Regions from separate parts of the Comamonas piscis genome, predicted to be linked through region 2. Evidence: predicted binding sites of a transcription regulator. Region 2 holds the regulator's gene; the other holds the start of a gene.

Region 1 (7,114 bases), 120 kb from region 2:
TCTTGGGTTGGATTGGCAAGCAGAATCAAAGAGGAATAACGTTGAAACGCGCGTTTGGCGGCGGTGCGTTGCACACGGCATTCAGGGCAATGCACGCAGTCCGCGTCTACGTAAAACTGCAGCACCTCAAACCAGTGTTTTTGTTCGGCTGCAAAAAAGATGAAGGGGCGTTGGCAGTTGCGGCAAGTTTTGCGCATGTCGACATAGCACTCGCGCGGGAAAACATTGAAATGTTGCTTGCTGGTATCAGCCATCAGCACCGACTCAGGAAAGATGTCACTGGACCTATAGGACCAATGGCTCCGCAAAATTGTCTCTGTTGATACGCCTTTTACATCCGATGGTATCGGTTCACTCCCATAGCGCGGGTGCGGTACATAGTCGGCTGACTGACTGAGCTTTTTCTTTTTCATGTGCCTCCTGTGCGGATGCTGTCCCGCTTAGTGTCGCTCAACCCCCAGGCGCTTGGCCAGCCGCTGCAGATTGGCGCGGTCCAGTTGCAGTTCGCGCGCGGCTGCGGCCCAGTTGCCGTGGTGGCGGGCCAGGCTGGCACTGAGCAGTTGGCGCTCGTAGCGCTCCACTTGGGCGCGCAGGCCGGGGGTATCGGCACTGGCGGCTGGCCCTTCAGCCACTTCGGCAGTGGGCAGGGTCGCGATTAGGCCCGTTGCCTGATGGCCGGGTGGCAGCGGTGCGGCGGCTGCGCCGTCCCAGAGATCTTCCTCGCCAATGCTCAGCATGCGGGGCTTGGCGCTGTCCTTGCGCTGGCCCCGGGTGCGGCTCAGTGCTTTGAGCACCGCGCGGCTGATGCAGTGCTCCAGCTCGCGCACATTGCCGGGCCAGGGGTAGCGCAGCAGGGCGGCCTGGGCAGCGGCATCCAAGCGCAGGCCGCCCAGTTGCAGGCGGGCCCGGTTCTCTTCCAGAAAGCAGCCGGCGAGCACCAGGGTGTCGCTGTCCCGCAACCGCAGCGGTGGCACGACGACGGGGTAGACGCAGAGGCGGTGGTAGAAATCGGCGCGCATGCGGCCGGCCTGCACCTCGGCAGGCAGGTCGCGGTTGGTGGCCGCAATCACGCGCACATCGACCTGGTGCTCGCGGTCCGAGCCCAGGCGCTGCAGCTGGCCGCTTTGCAGCACACGCAGCAGCTTGGCCTGCACCGACAGCGACAGCTCTCCCACCTCGTCAAGGAACAAAGTGCCGTGCTGGGCCTGTTCAAACTTGCCACGCCGCTCGCTCAAAGCGCCGGTAAAGGCGCCGCGCACATGGCCAAACAGCTCGCTCTCAACCAGGTTGTCGGGCAGGGCTGCGCAGTTGATGCTGACCAGCGGTTGCGCTGCGCGCGGGGATTGCGCATGCACCGCCTGGGCCACCAGCTCCTTGCCGGTGCCGGTCTCGCCGGTGATCAGCACGCAGAGGTCGCTGGCGGCGACCAGCGCAATGCTGCTTTGCAATTGGCGGATCGCAGGGCTGGTGCCGAGGATCTGGCGGCTGCGATCGGCACTGGCGTTGCGCGGCGAGGGCGCAGTGGCACTGCGTGCGGCATGGGATAGCTGCTGCACCCGCTCGGCCGTGGCCACCGTGGCGGCGGCCAGGTTGCTGAAGGCCTGCAGCAGTTCGAGCGCATTGTCATCGGCAAAGCGGTTGGGCTCCAGCGCATCCAGGGTCAACAGGCCCCAGGCCAGGCCGCCGGTCTGCAGCACGCAGCCCATGCAGTCATGCACATGCAGCTCGCCCGGGGTGGTGATCAGGCCGTCATAGGGGTCGGGCAGGGGGCTGTCGGGCGCAAAGCGCATCGCCTGACCGGCCGCCAGCAGCTGGGCCAAGCGGGGGTGCTCGGCCACCTTGAAGCGCCGGCCCAGGGTATCGGGCACCAGGCCATCGATGGCCACCGGCTCCAGCCATTCGCCGTTGAGGCGCAGCAGTGCCACTGCATCGGCGGGCAGCAGGGTGCGCAAGGCGGCGAGCAGGCGGCGCAGGCGTTCGCGCTCGGGCAGTTCCTGGGCCAGGTCGGCCACCAGCGGAATGACGGCGTTGAGGATTTTGGAGGATGTCAAAACGACTCGAGGTGTCAAAAACACAGCATTAATCAGTTGTCAGTATGACTGCATGCATTGTGCAAGGTATTGATATTCCACAAACGCGGTGTTGGCACGTTGCATGCATTGTTAAGACCAACCACATGCAAGGAGAGTTAGATGCTGAGCGATAGCCAAAAACAGATCATCCAGGCCACCGTCCCCCTGCTGGAGACCGGCGGTGAGGCGCTGACCACGCATTTCTACCAAATGATGCTGAGCGAGTACCCCGAGGTGCGCCCGTTGTTCAACCAGGCCCACCAGCAAAGCGGTGCCCAGCCCCGCGCACTGGCCCACAGCGTGCTGATGTACGCCAAGCACATCGACAAGCTGGAGAACCTGGGCGACCTGCCCGCGCAGATCATCAACAAGCATGTGGCGCTGCAGGTCCAGCCGGACCAGTACCAGATCGTGGGCACTTGTTTGCTGCGCGCGATCCGCGAGGTGCTGGGCGCCGAGATTGCCACCGATGCGGTGATTGATGCCTGGGCAGCTGCCTACACCCAGCTGGCCGATATCCTGATCGCTGCCGAGGCCAAGGCCTATGACGACATTGCCCATGCCGAAGGCGGCTGGCGCGGTGCGCGTAATTTCAAGCTCGTGCAGAAGGTGGCCGAGAGCGCCGAGATCAGTTCCTTCTACCTGGAGCCGGTGGACGGCAAGGCGGTGATCGCCCACCAGCCGGGCCAGTACATCGGCCTGCGCGCCATCGTCGATGGCACCGAGCAGCGCCGCAACTACTCGCTGTCGGCCCCGAGCAATGGCCGCAGCTACCGCATTAGCGTCAAGCGCGAGCCCGGTGGCAAGGTCTCCAACTACCTGCATGACCTGCAAGTGGGCGACACCCTGGAGCTGTTTGCACCCGCCGGCCATTTCACCTTGCAGGTCAGCCAGCGCCCGCTGGTGCTGATCAGCGGCGGGGTGGGCATCACCCCCACCTTGCCGATGCTCGAAGCCGCGTTGCAGACCGACCGCCCCATCACCTTTATCCACTGCGCGCGGGACAGCGCCGTGCATGCCTTCCGCCCGCAGATCGATGCGCTGGCGCAGGCGCACAGCCAGCTGCAGCCGCTCTATGTGTATGACCAGGTGGCCGATGGTGAGGCGGTCGCTGCCCAGGGCCATCTGACCGAGGACCTGCTGGGCCAGTGGCTGCCGGCCTCGCGCGATGCCGATGTGTACTTTCTGGGCCCCAAGCCCTTTATGCGCTCGGTCAAGGCCTCGCTGCGCAAGCTGGGCGTGCCCGATGCCCAGGTGCGCTACGAGTTCTTTGGCCCGGCCGAGGCGCTGGCCTGATCGCGAACCCCTGAAGCACGCGCGGCCTTGAATGCGCCATGCAAAAAGCCGACCCACCCTGCCAGCATTGGCAAGGGTGGGTCGGCTTTTTTGGGTTCACCGGACTGCAGCGGGGGCAGCCCTGCGAGGCCCATCAGGTCAGGACTCAGTCCTTGTAATAGGCCTCGACCGTGCCCTTGATCTTGATCAGCAGCGGCTTGCCCTTGCGGTCCACGGTCTTGCCGGCGGGCACTTTCACCCAGCCTTCGCTCACGCAGTATTCCTCGACATCCACGCGCTCGGTGCCGTTGAAGCGGATGCCGATATCGTGGTCAAAAACCTCGCGCACAAAGTGTGGGCTCTTGGGGTCGATGGACAGGTGGTCGGGCAGTTCGGGGCGGGCAGTGGTATCGGTCATGGTTGGTGCAGAAGAGAACGCGGCCATCGGCCGCACAGGCCGACATTGTCCACACTTTGCGGGCACTGTGCCCAGGAATGGGCAACCGCGCTGTTGGCTGACTTGGCAAGCGCTGCTCCTTGCCGCTACAGTGGCCCGTATGCCTTTGCTACTGACACATGAGCAGCAACAACTGCTGCGCCGCGCCAAGCGCACGCCCCTGCTGCTATTGCTGGCCGTGGGCCTGCTGTTCGTCCTGACCAGCTGGTGCCTGGGCCAGCCTTTTGCGCAGTCGCCGCACTGGCAGCTGGCGCTGCGCTGCCTGCGCGCGATGACCGAGGCGGGCATGGTCGGCGCGCTGGCCGACTGGTTTGCGGTGGCGGCGCTGTTCAAGCACATTCCAATACCGTGGATCTCCCGGCACACGGCCATCATCCCGCGCAACAAGGACCGCATTGGCGAGAACCTGGCCGTGTTTGTGCGCGAGCGTTTTCTCGATGGCGACTCGCTGGTGCAGCTGGTGCGCACGCACCAGCCGGCCGATAAACTGGCGCAGTGGCTCAAGTCCCCCGCCAATGCCGAGCTGCTGGGCCACCAGGTGGCGCGCCTGGCCGCCGCCGCGCTGGCCACCGTGCAGGATGCGCAGGTGGAGCGCTTTATCAAGCTGGCGCTGCGCACTTTGCTGGGCCAGCTGGACCTGTCGCAGTCGCTGTCCAAGCTGCTGACGGTGTTGACCCACAATGGCCGCCACCAGGTGCTGTTGGCGCAGGCGCTGGACAAGCTGGTCGAGCTGCTGCACGAGGCCGAGACGCGGACCCTGATCGCGCAGACCATTGCGCATTGGCTCAAGACCGAGCACCCGATGAAGGAAAAAATGCTGCCCACCGGTTGGCTCAGTGACAAGGGCTCGGCGATGATCGCCAGCAGCCTGGAGCACCTGCTCGATGCGATTGCCGACAACCCCAGCCATGTGCTGCGCGCCAAGTTTGACCAGACCATGCAGGAATGGGTAGAGCGCCTGGCCCAGGACCCCGCCTGGCATGCCAAGGGCGAGGAAGTGCGCCGCTACCTGCAGCACGACCCTGCCGTGGGCACGTATGTGCAGGAGCTGTGGCAAAGCCTGCGTGCCAGCCTGCAGGCCGACCTGGCCAACGAGCATTCGGCCATGTCGCGCAATGTGCGCGGCATGGGCCTGTGGCTGGGCAAATCGCTGGCGGGTGACCCGGCCTTGCGCAGCGCGCTGAACACCCGCATGGAGCTCTGGGTGCAGGAGCTGGCGCCCGAGATCTCGCAGTTCTTCGGCACCCATATTGCCGATACCGTCAAGCGCTGGGACGCGCGTGAGCTGGGCGAGCTGATCGAGTGGAACATTGGCCGCGACCTGCAGTACATCCGCATCAATGGCACCTTGGTGGGCGGTTTGATCGGCTTTGTGCTGTTCTGGCTGGGCTGGCTGCTGAACCATTTGGGTGCTGGCACGGTGTAGGCATAACAGCGACAGCTGGGTACCAAAGTGCTTCATCGCAGCTTCACATTAGTCAACACTTCTTTATCGTTGGATATAATAAGAAGCATTCGCATTTGTTGATTGTCCCTCGACTATTTTTCGTTGCCCAGCCAGATGGCGCCTCTGCCATCTCCATGCCGCACAGCCCGGCATGCACGCCAGGACGGCCCAGCCGCAAGCACTTGCTGCCTGCCCCGCCGTGACTGACACCGCCAAACCCCGCGAATAAACGCCGGCCCTGGGCCTGCGCTTTGCCTGAATGCCACGAGCGCTCTGGCGGCGCAGCCATGCGCCAACCTTGTTGATGAACCGGAGCTTTTTCCATGACCGCCCGCCCGCTTTCTGCAGCTTTTGCTGCAGCCCGCGCTGCCCGCCCAACCTCGCTGCTGCATGCAGGCCCGTCGCCCCGCAGTGCCGTGCCCCATGCATGGCGCGCCACCGCGCTGGTGGCCGCAGCCATGCTGAGCGGCCCAGCCATGGCGCAGGCCCAGGCGAACGTGGACGCGGACAAGACCTTGTCGACCGTGGTGGTGACGGCATCGGGCTTTGAGCAGGCGGTGGAAGATGCGCCGGCCTCGATCACCGTGATTCCGCGCCAGGAGCTGGAGAAAAAGGCCTACCGCGATGTGACCGATGCGCTGCGCGATGTCCCCGGCGTGGTCATCACCGGAGGCGGCAGCTCCAGCGATATCAGCATCCGGGGCATGGCCTCGAACTACACGATGATCCTGGTGGATGGCAAGCCGCAAAACTCGCGCGAGACCCGCCCCAACAGCGATGGCGCCGGCATCGAGCAAGGCTGGCTGCCACCCCTGAGCGCCATCGAACGCATCGAGGTGGTGCGGGGCCCCATGTCCTCGCTCTACGGATCGGATGCGATGGGTGGTGTGGTCAACATCATCACGCGCAAGGTGGCCAAGCAATGGACGGGTACCTTGAGCGCCGAGACCACGCAGCAGGAATCCTCATCGTCGGGCGATATCTACCAGAGCAACTTCTACCTGGCCGGCCCGATCAAGAGCGATGTGCTGGGCCTGCAGATCTACGGCCAGAAATCGCGCCGCCTGGAGGACAAGTTTGTCGGCGGCTTTAACGAGCAGGACAGCAGCTCGGGGACGGCCAAGCTGACCCTCACCCCGAACAAGGACCACGACCTGGCGCTGGAAGTGGGCCGCACCCTGCAGGACCGCTATGCAACGGCCGGCAAGAGCGCGAGCCGTGCCTCCAGCTTCTCGGACTACTCCCGCAACCACTTCGCCATCTCGCACACCGGACGCTGGGGCTTTGGCACCTCGACCACCTACCTGCAGCACGAAGAGATCGACAACCCCGGCCGCGAAATGCAGCTGAAGAACACTGAGTTCAACAGCCAGATGGTGATGCCGATTGGCGAGCGCAACCTGACCACCGTGGGCCTGAGCTACAAGCATGAGAAGCTGATGGACAACGGCAACCAGATGAAGGTGGACAACCCCATCAACACGCTCAAGCGCTACCAGTGGGCGCTGTTTGCCGAGAACGAATGGCGGGTGACCGATGCGATTGCGCTGACCACCGGCCTGCGCATGAACCATGACCAGAACTACGGCACCGACTGGACGCCGCGGGTGTACGGCGTCTGGCATGCGACGCCAGAATGGAGCGTCAAGGGCGGTATCTCGACCGGCTTCAAATCGCCTAGCCTGCGCGCTGCGGTGGCCGATTGGGGCCAGATCACTGGCGGCGGAGGTGACCCGGCCATCATCCGGGGCAACCCCGACCTCAAGCCCGAAAAGAGCACCAGCCAGGAGCTGGGTGTGATCTGGGACAACCGCCGCGATTTCAGCGGCAGCCTGACCCTGTTCAACACCAACTTCAAGGACA
Region 2 (7,114 bases):
GTTTTTTGCGGTCCATGCGGTGCGCAGCGGCCAGAACAACTACTGGCTGTTTGTGCTGCTGGCCTTCCCCTTCCTCGGCAGCGTGGTGTATTTCTTCGCGATTTACCTACCCAACTCGCGCCTGCAGCGCCATGCGCGCAGCCTGGCGAGCAACGCCGTCAAGGCGCTGGACCCCACCCGCGAGGTGCGCGATGCCCAGGCCGCATATGACTACAGCCCCACCGCCCAGAACGAGATCCGCCTGGCCCAAGCCTTGTTGGCCAATGGCCAGGCCGAGCCGGCTTTCAGGCACTTTGAAGCCAGCATGAAGGGCCCGTTTGCGAATGACCTGGAAATCCGTTGGGGCGCCGCGCAGGCCGCCTACCAGGCCAGCCAGCCGCAGCAGGCGCTGCAGCAGCTGCGGGTGATTGCCCAGGCCGATGTGCATTTCCGGGCCGAGGCCGTGGGCCTGCTGGTGGCCAAGGCCTATGCACAGTTGGGCGACCAGGAAATGGCCCGCAAGAGCTTTGATTTTGCGCGCCAGCACTCGGGCAGCTTTGATGTGATGGCCGAGTACGCCATCTGGGCCGCTGGCCAGGGCGACTGGCAGACCGCCAACGCACTGCAGGCCGAGCTGAACAAGGCGATGACCCCCTGGAGCGGCCAGCAGCGCCAGCTCAACCGCGAGATGCTGCAGCGCCTGAAAACCGCCTTCGCCACCCAGCCCAAATAAGCGCGCTGCCATCGGACGGATGCAATAGGCCTGCTGGCAGCAGGCCATCCAACCGCCCCGCAGGCCTTGCAGCGCGCCAGTTTGCGCTTGCGCAGACAGCCGCCGCAGCTAAAATCGCTGTCTATGGCAAAAATCATCGTTCTGGCCCTGGTGCTGCTTTTCTTTGGCTGCGGCCTCTATATGCACCTGCGCGGCAAGGTTCGGCACAAGCTGCTGCGCCAGCTGTTCGACCACTCCACTTTCACGGCGCCGTTCAATGTGTTCATGCTGATGTTCAGCAAGGTGCCGCGCACGCCCTACCTGCCCACCAGCACCTTCCCCGACCTGGCGCCCTTGCAAGCCAACTGGCGCGAGATCCGCGAAGAAGCCATCGGCCTGCAGAAGGCGATGCAGATCAAGGCAGCGGCCAACAACGACGATGCGGGCTTCAACTCCTTCTTCAAGACCGGCTGGAAGCGCTTCTACCTGAAGTGGTACGGCCAGGCCCACCCGTCGGCGATGGAGCTCTGCCCCAAGACCAGCGCACTGGTGCAATCGATCCCCGGCATCAAGGCCGCCATGTTTGCTGAGCTGCCGCCCGGCGCCAAGCTCAACCTTCACCGCGATCCCTATGCCGGCTCGCTGCGCTACCACCTGGCCGTTCTGGCGCCCAATGACGACCGCTGCATGATCGAAGTCGATGGCACGCCCTACAGCTGGCGCGAGGGCGAAGGCGTGATTTTTGACGAGACCTTTATGCATTGGGCCGAGAACCGGTCCGAGGGCAACCGCATCGTGCTGTTCTGCGATGTCGAGCGCCCCATGACCAATGGCTTTGCGCAGTGGCTCAACCGCTGGCTGGGCACGCATGTGGTGGCTGCTGCCAGCTCGCCCAACAACGAAGGCGATCCGCGCGGCTTTATCAGCCGCATCTTCAAGGTGTCGTTCTACATGGGCCAGTACCGCCGCCGCTTCAAGGCCTGGAACAAGACGGCCTACAAGCTGACCAAGTTCGGCCTGATGCTGGCCGTGCTGGCCTTGTTTATCTGGTGGCTCTGGCCCAAGTAAACTGGCGCCGTCTCAACGCAAAAACCGCAGTTCAACGAACTGCGGTTTTTTTATGCGCTGGGCCTTGAGCCCGCTGCGCCAACAACGCCTACAGCGCCTTGCGCAAACTGGCGGGCGGGATGCGCATTGCTTCACGGTATTTGGCCACCGTGCGGCGCGCGCATTCAATGCCCTGGGCCTGCAGCAGATCGGCGATTTTTGCGTCCGACAGCGGCTTCTTGGCGCTTTCCTCGTCCAGCAGTTGCTTGATCAGCGCCTTGACGGCGGTACTGGAGGCGCTGCCGCCGGTCTCGGTACCCAGGCCTGAGCCAAAGAAGTACTTCAGCTCAAAGGTACCCTGCGGCGTGGCCATGTACTTGGCGGTGGTCACGCGGCTGATGGTGGACTCGTGCAAACCCAGCTCATCGGCGATCTCGCGCAGCACCATGGGGCGCATGGCCAGCTCGCCATGCACAAAGAAATTGCGCTGCCGCTCCACAATGGCCTGCGACACGCGCAAGATGGTGTCAAAGCGCTGCTGGATGTTCTTGATGAACCAGCGCGCCTCCTGCAGGCGCTGCTGCAAGGCGCCATGGCCTTCGCTGCCCTTGTGGCTGCGCAAGGCATTGGCATAGACATCCTGCACGCGCAGGCGCGGCATCACTTCGGCATTGAGCTGCACGCTGAAGCCGGGCACCGGCAAACCGCGCTCATTGCTGGGGCGCACGATGACATCGGGAATGATGGCATTGCGGTCCACATCCGCATAGGGGCGGCCGGGCCGGGGCTCCAACTTGGCGATCAAGACCAGCGCGCTGCGCACTGCCGCTTCGTTGCAGCCTGTCAGCTGCATCAGCTTGCGCACATCGCGGCGCGCCAGCAGATCGAGTGATTCCTGGCAGACCAGCAAAGCCGTTTCCAGCGCCAGTGCATCGGCCTCGGGGGTGTCCGAGCCTTCTTCATCCAGCAGGCGTTGCCGCGCCTTGATCTGCAGCTGCATGCACTCAGACAGGTTGCGTGCACCCACCCCAAGGGGTTCCAGGCTTTGCAGCAAGCGCAGCGCGACCGTGAGGTGGTGGAGCAGCGCTTCATAGCGCTCGGGGTCGCTGGCATCGCCAAAGCTTTGCGCCAGCTCGGCCAAGGTCTCTTCCAGATAGCCGTCGTCGTTCAGCGATTCGATCAAGAAATAGAGTGCGGCCTGGCCCTCCTGGCACAAACGCAGTGACAGCGCCTGGCGGTGCAGCACATCCTGCAGGCTCAGGTGCTCGGAACGCCGGTCGGACAGCGGCGCTTCATCGTCGTCATCGCCCGAGCCCGCACTGGAGCGCGCGGGCAGGTCGCCCCCCCACTCTTCCCAGTCCGAGGCCGAGTCGCCGGAAGCGGCTTCCGCATCAACGCCCGTTTCCTTGCCCGCGCCAAAATCCAAAGGCAGGTCGGAAGGACCCGCCTCGAAATCGCTCGCGCTGCTGGTGTCGGTGCTGGCAGTGGTCTCGGTGGCTTTGTCGCCCACAGCGGCGGTCTCGGTGCCCTCGCTGGTGTCTTGGGCCGGTGCTTCCGCCCGTTCCGAATCAACAGCGTCATCGCCTTCGCGTTCCAGAAACGGGTTTTCATCGAGCATTTGCTCGACTTCCTGCGTCAGCTCTTGGGTGGACAGCTGCAGCAGACGGATGGACTGCTGCAATTGCGGCGTGAGGGTCAGGCTCTGCGATACACGCAGTGACAGCGAAGGCATCATGGCAGCGCCTCCGTGCCGACCACGGCAGATGGCATCCGACAAGCCCCAGCGGCCCGGCGGCGCAAGGCGGTATCTTGGCTGGCACGCCCGCCCGGGCGTGCGGCGTCACATACGGAAGTGCTCACCCAGATAGACCCTCCGCACCTCGGCGTTCTCCACAATCTCTTGCGGCGTGCCTGCGGCCAGCACCTTGCCATCGCTGATGATGCAGGCGTGGTCACAGATGCCCAGGGTTTCGCGCACATTGTGGTCGGTGATTAGCACGCCGATGCCGCGCTCTTTCAGGAAGGCGACAATGCGCTGGATCTCGATCACCGCAATCGGGTCGATACCGGCAAAGGGCTCGTCGAGCAGGATGAAACGGGGCTGGGTCGCCAGCGCGCGGGCGATCTCGACCCGGCGGCGCTCGCCACCGGACAGCGCCACGGAGGGCGACTCGCGCAGGTGCTCGACGCGCAGCTCCTGCAGCAGCGCGGTGAGCTGGCGCTCGACCTCGGCGCGCGACAGCGACTTGCCATGCTCGTCCTTTTGCAGCTCCAGCACGGCGCGCACATTGTCCTGCACGCTGAGCTTGCGGAAGATCGATGCCTCCTGCGGCAGGTAGGACAGGCCCAGCTGCGAGCGCTGGTGGATCGGCATATCGGCGACCGACTGGCCATCGATGCGGATGTCTCCGCCATCGCTGCGCACCAGGCCCACGATCATGTAGAACGAGGTGGTTTTGCCAGCACCATTGGGGCCGAGCAAACCCACCACTTCGCCTTTGCGCACCGACAGCGACACATCCTTGACCACCTTGCGGCTGCCATAGGACTTCTCCAGGTGCAACACCTCCAGCTGGCTGCGGTGGTCGCTGTTGGCGACCCGGGCATTGACGGAAATGGTCGAGGAGTTCTCTGCCACGGTTACTTGGCTCCGTCGTTCAGTTGGGTGCTGGGGCGCAAGGGGGTCTTGTCGTCCGCTGCGGGCTTGGCCGGGGTGCTGGCCTTGTCGTCCGCCTTGGGCGTCAGGATCACGCGCACGCGGCCGTTTTTCGCAGCGCCGGGCTTGGGATCGCTGGCTTGCGCGCCTTTCTGGCCGACCACGGTAAAGGTGTCGGTCAGGTTGTTGTAGGTGATCAGCGGGCCACTGACCTGGTCGGTCAAGGTGGTCTCGCGGTAGCGGCGCAGCTCGCCACGGCGCTCAAAATGCACGGTGTCATCGCGACCGTTGTAGGTGATGACCTCACCTTCGCCTTCAACGAACTCGTCGGGCGCGCCCGGTGCCGAGTCCCGCTTTTGGCGGAAGAACGCCAGCTTGCCCGGAGCAGCAGTCACCACGCCATGCTGGAAGCCGTCGCGGTCCTGGCTGACGGTCAACTGCGCACCGCGAATGATGATGGTGCCCTTGGTCACCACCACATTGCCGGTAAACACGCTGGTTTGCTTCAGTTCATCGTGGCGGCCATCGTCCGCCTCGATGTTCATGGGCTTGGTACGGTCGGCACGCTCAGCATGCGACAGCAGCGGCAAGGCCAGCATGGCCGCCACCAACAAGGAGTTAAAAATACGGTGTCTCATAAAGGCATGAATCTTGCTCTGCCCCATTGTAGCCATGCTGGAGCGTTGAACCGTTTTAAGCACAAAAAAGCCCGCCAGGGCGGGCTTCACCTAGGTGTCGCGTAAGTTCGCTCAGCCTTGTGTCGCCAGGAACTCGACCACTTGCAGCACATTGCCCATCGAGCCGGCACGGGTGCCGTCGGTGTAGTACTTGCCGGCCACGCCCAAGGATGGCACACCTTCGACGCCGTAGGATTCTTGCAGCTGGGTGGCCTTGCGCACTTGGCCCGCCACGCTGAAGGAATTGTAGGCCTCTTTGAACTTGGCGAGGTTCACGCCATTCTTGTCCATCCAGGCGAAGATCTCGTCGTCCTTGTTCAGGCGTTGGCGCTCCACATGGATCGCGCGGAAGACCTTGACATGCACTTCAGGGATCAGGCCCATGGACTCCAGCGCAAAGTAGATTTTTTGCTGGGGCACAAAGGTGTTGTTGAAGGCAACCGGCACGCGGCGGATCTGCAGGTTCTTGGGCGCTGTCTTGGCCCAGGCTTCAAACTGCGGCTCGAAGGCATTGCAGTGGGGGCAGCTGTACCAGAAGAACTCGATGACTTCTACCTTGCCAGCAGGCGCGTCAGGGGTGACGGGCTTGGCCAGCTTGATGTAGTCCTTGCCTTCCTTGAACTTGGCTTGCGCGTTGGCGCCAGTGGCAAAAGGCAGGCTCAGTGCGGAAGCGGCCGTAGCGGAAGCCGCCAGGGTAGAAAAATCACGACGTTTCATGTGTTGTTAACTCCAGTGACAAGTTGCGGTTAGGAGTGCCCTGCACCGCCAAAAGTTCAACGCTGTACGCGAACGATTTGCGCATCCACGCCAGCGCCATCGAGCTTGCCTTTGAGGCCGTCGGCATCATCGCGCTTGTTGAATGGGCCTACGCGCACCCGGTATACCGTGCGGCCATTAACTTCGCGCTCGCTGACGCGGGCTTCCCAGCCCATCATCGCCAGCTTGGCGCGCTGTGCATCGCCATCGGTCTGGGAGCGGAAGGCACCCGCTTGCACAAAGTACTGGAAGCCGTCAGTGCCATCGGCACTGCGCGACTTGGCCAAGTCTCCGAGCGGATCCGCACCCTGGCCGGCCTTGGGGTCAAGCTTGGCGACCTGGGTCTTGTCCGTGGGCTTGTCGGTGGCCTTGGCCGCATCGGGCAGCACCACCTCAGGCTTGGCAGGTTTGTTCTCGACGGGCGGGCTGGTGTTGTCGGCCACATTGCGAGGCGGCTCAGGCACCACCACGCCTTGCGCAGCCGGTGCTGCAGCGGCTGGCGCACGCGCGGGGTTCTTGCCGTAGAGCGGCGAGTTCGGGTCCCAGTTCTGGTTGCGCTGGGCCTCGGCCTTGTCCTTGGCATCGCCCTTGGCGCCACCTTTGTTGACAAACGGCACCGGCACATTGGTGACGTAGACCGCCACGGCCAAGGCCGCGCCCACGCCCACCAGCAGCCCCAGGATCAGGCCCAGAATGGTTCCACCACGTTGATGTCGTCGCATTGCAGTTATTACCTTTGTTCGCAAAATCACATGCGCTCCGGTGCGCTCACACCCAGCACCGCCAGGCCATTGCGCAGCACCTGGGCGACCGCCGCCACGAGGGCCAGACGGGCCAATTTGGTGGCTTCGTCATCCACCAGGATACGTTCTGCATCATAGTAGCTGTGGTAGGCCGAGGCCAGATCACGCAGGTAGAACGTAACATCGTGCGGCGCATTGCCGTCGGCGGCGTTGGTCAGCATCTCGGGGTACTGGGCCAGCATCTGCATCAGTGCCTGGGCCTGCGGGCCCTGCAGCGCGCTCAGATCGACACCGGACAGCACCGGCAGGCCAGCGCCGCCCTGCTCTTGCCAGCCACGCAGCACCGAGCAGATGCGCGCATGGGCGTACTGCACGTAGAACACCGGGTTGTCGTTGTTCTGGGCCACGGCCAGATCGACGTCGAAGGTGTACTCGGTATCGGGCTTGCGCGACAGCAGGAAGAAGCGTACGGCATCCTTGCTGGTCCACTCGATCAGGTCGCGCAAGGTCACATAGCTGCCGGCGCGCTTGCTGATCTTGACCT

What was found. The regulator sigma-54, encoded in region 2, starts transcription at its own class of promoters, with help from an activator protein. The targets are predictions, from matches to a motif close to TGGCANGNAANCTGCTTT.
Region 1: hmpA (NO-inducible flavohemoprotein) is a predicted target of sigma-54. The motif match lies at 2,144-2,161, and genes of this name have one in related genera.

Annotation. Positions count from the first base shown of each region.
Region 1 is NZ_CP058554.1:56,429-63,542, reverse strand. Features, by position in the region: gene HS961_RS00275 (zinc-ribbon domain containing protein) at 1-413, opposite strand, end outside; gene norR (nitric oxide reductase transcriptional regulator NorR) at 441-2,051, opposite strand; gene hmpA (NO-inducible flavohemoprotein) at 2,193-3,368, shown strand; gene HS961_RS00260 (DUF3297 family protein) at 3,514-3,765, opposite strand; gene HS961_RS00255 (DUF445 domain-containing protein) at 3,905-5,230, shown strand; gene HS961_RS00250 (ligand-gated channel protein) at 5,575-7,114, shown strand, end outside.
Region 2 is NZ_CP058554.1:5,139,601-5,146,714, forward strand. Features, by position in the region: gene HS961_RS23240 (hypothetical protein) at 1-712, shown strand, start outside; gene HS961_RS23245 (aspartyl/asparaginyl beta-hydroxylase domain-containing protein) at 836-1,759, shown strand; gene rpoN (RNA polymerase factor sigma-54) at 1,848-3,473, opposite strand; gene lptB (LPS export ABC transporter ATP-binding protein) at 3,579-4,355, opposite strand; gene lptA (lipopolysaccharide transport periplasmic protein LptA) at 4,379-5,032, opposite strand; gene HS961_RS23265 (thiol:disulfide interchange protein DsbA/DsbL) at 5,144-5,788, opposite strand; gene HS961_RS23270 (SPOR domain-containing protein) at 5,845-6,549, opposite strand; gene argS (arginine--tRNA ligase) at 6,576-7,114, opposite strand, start outside.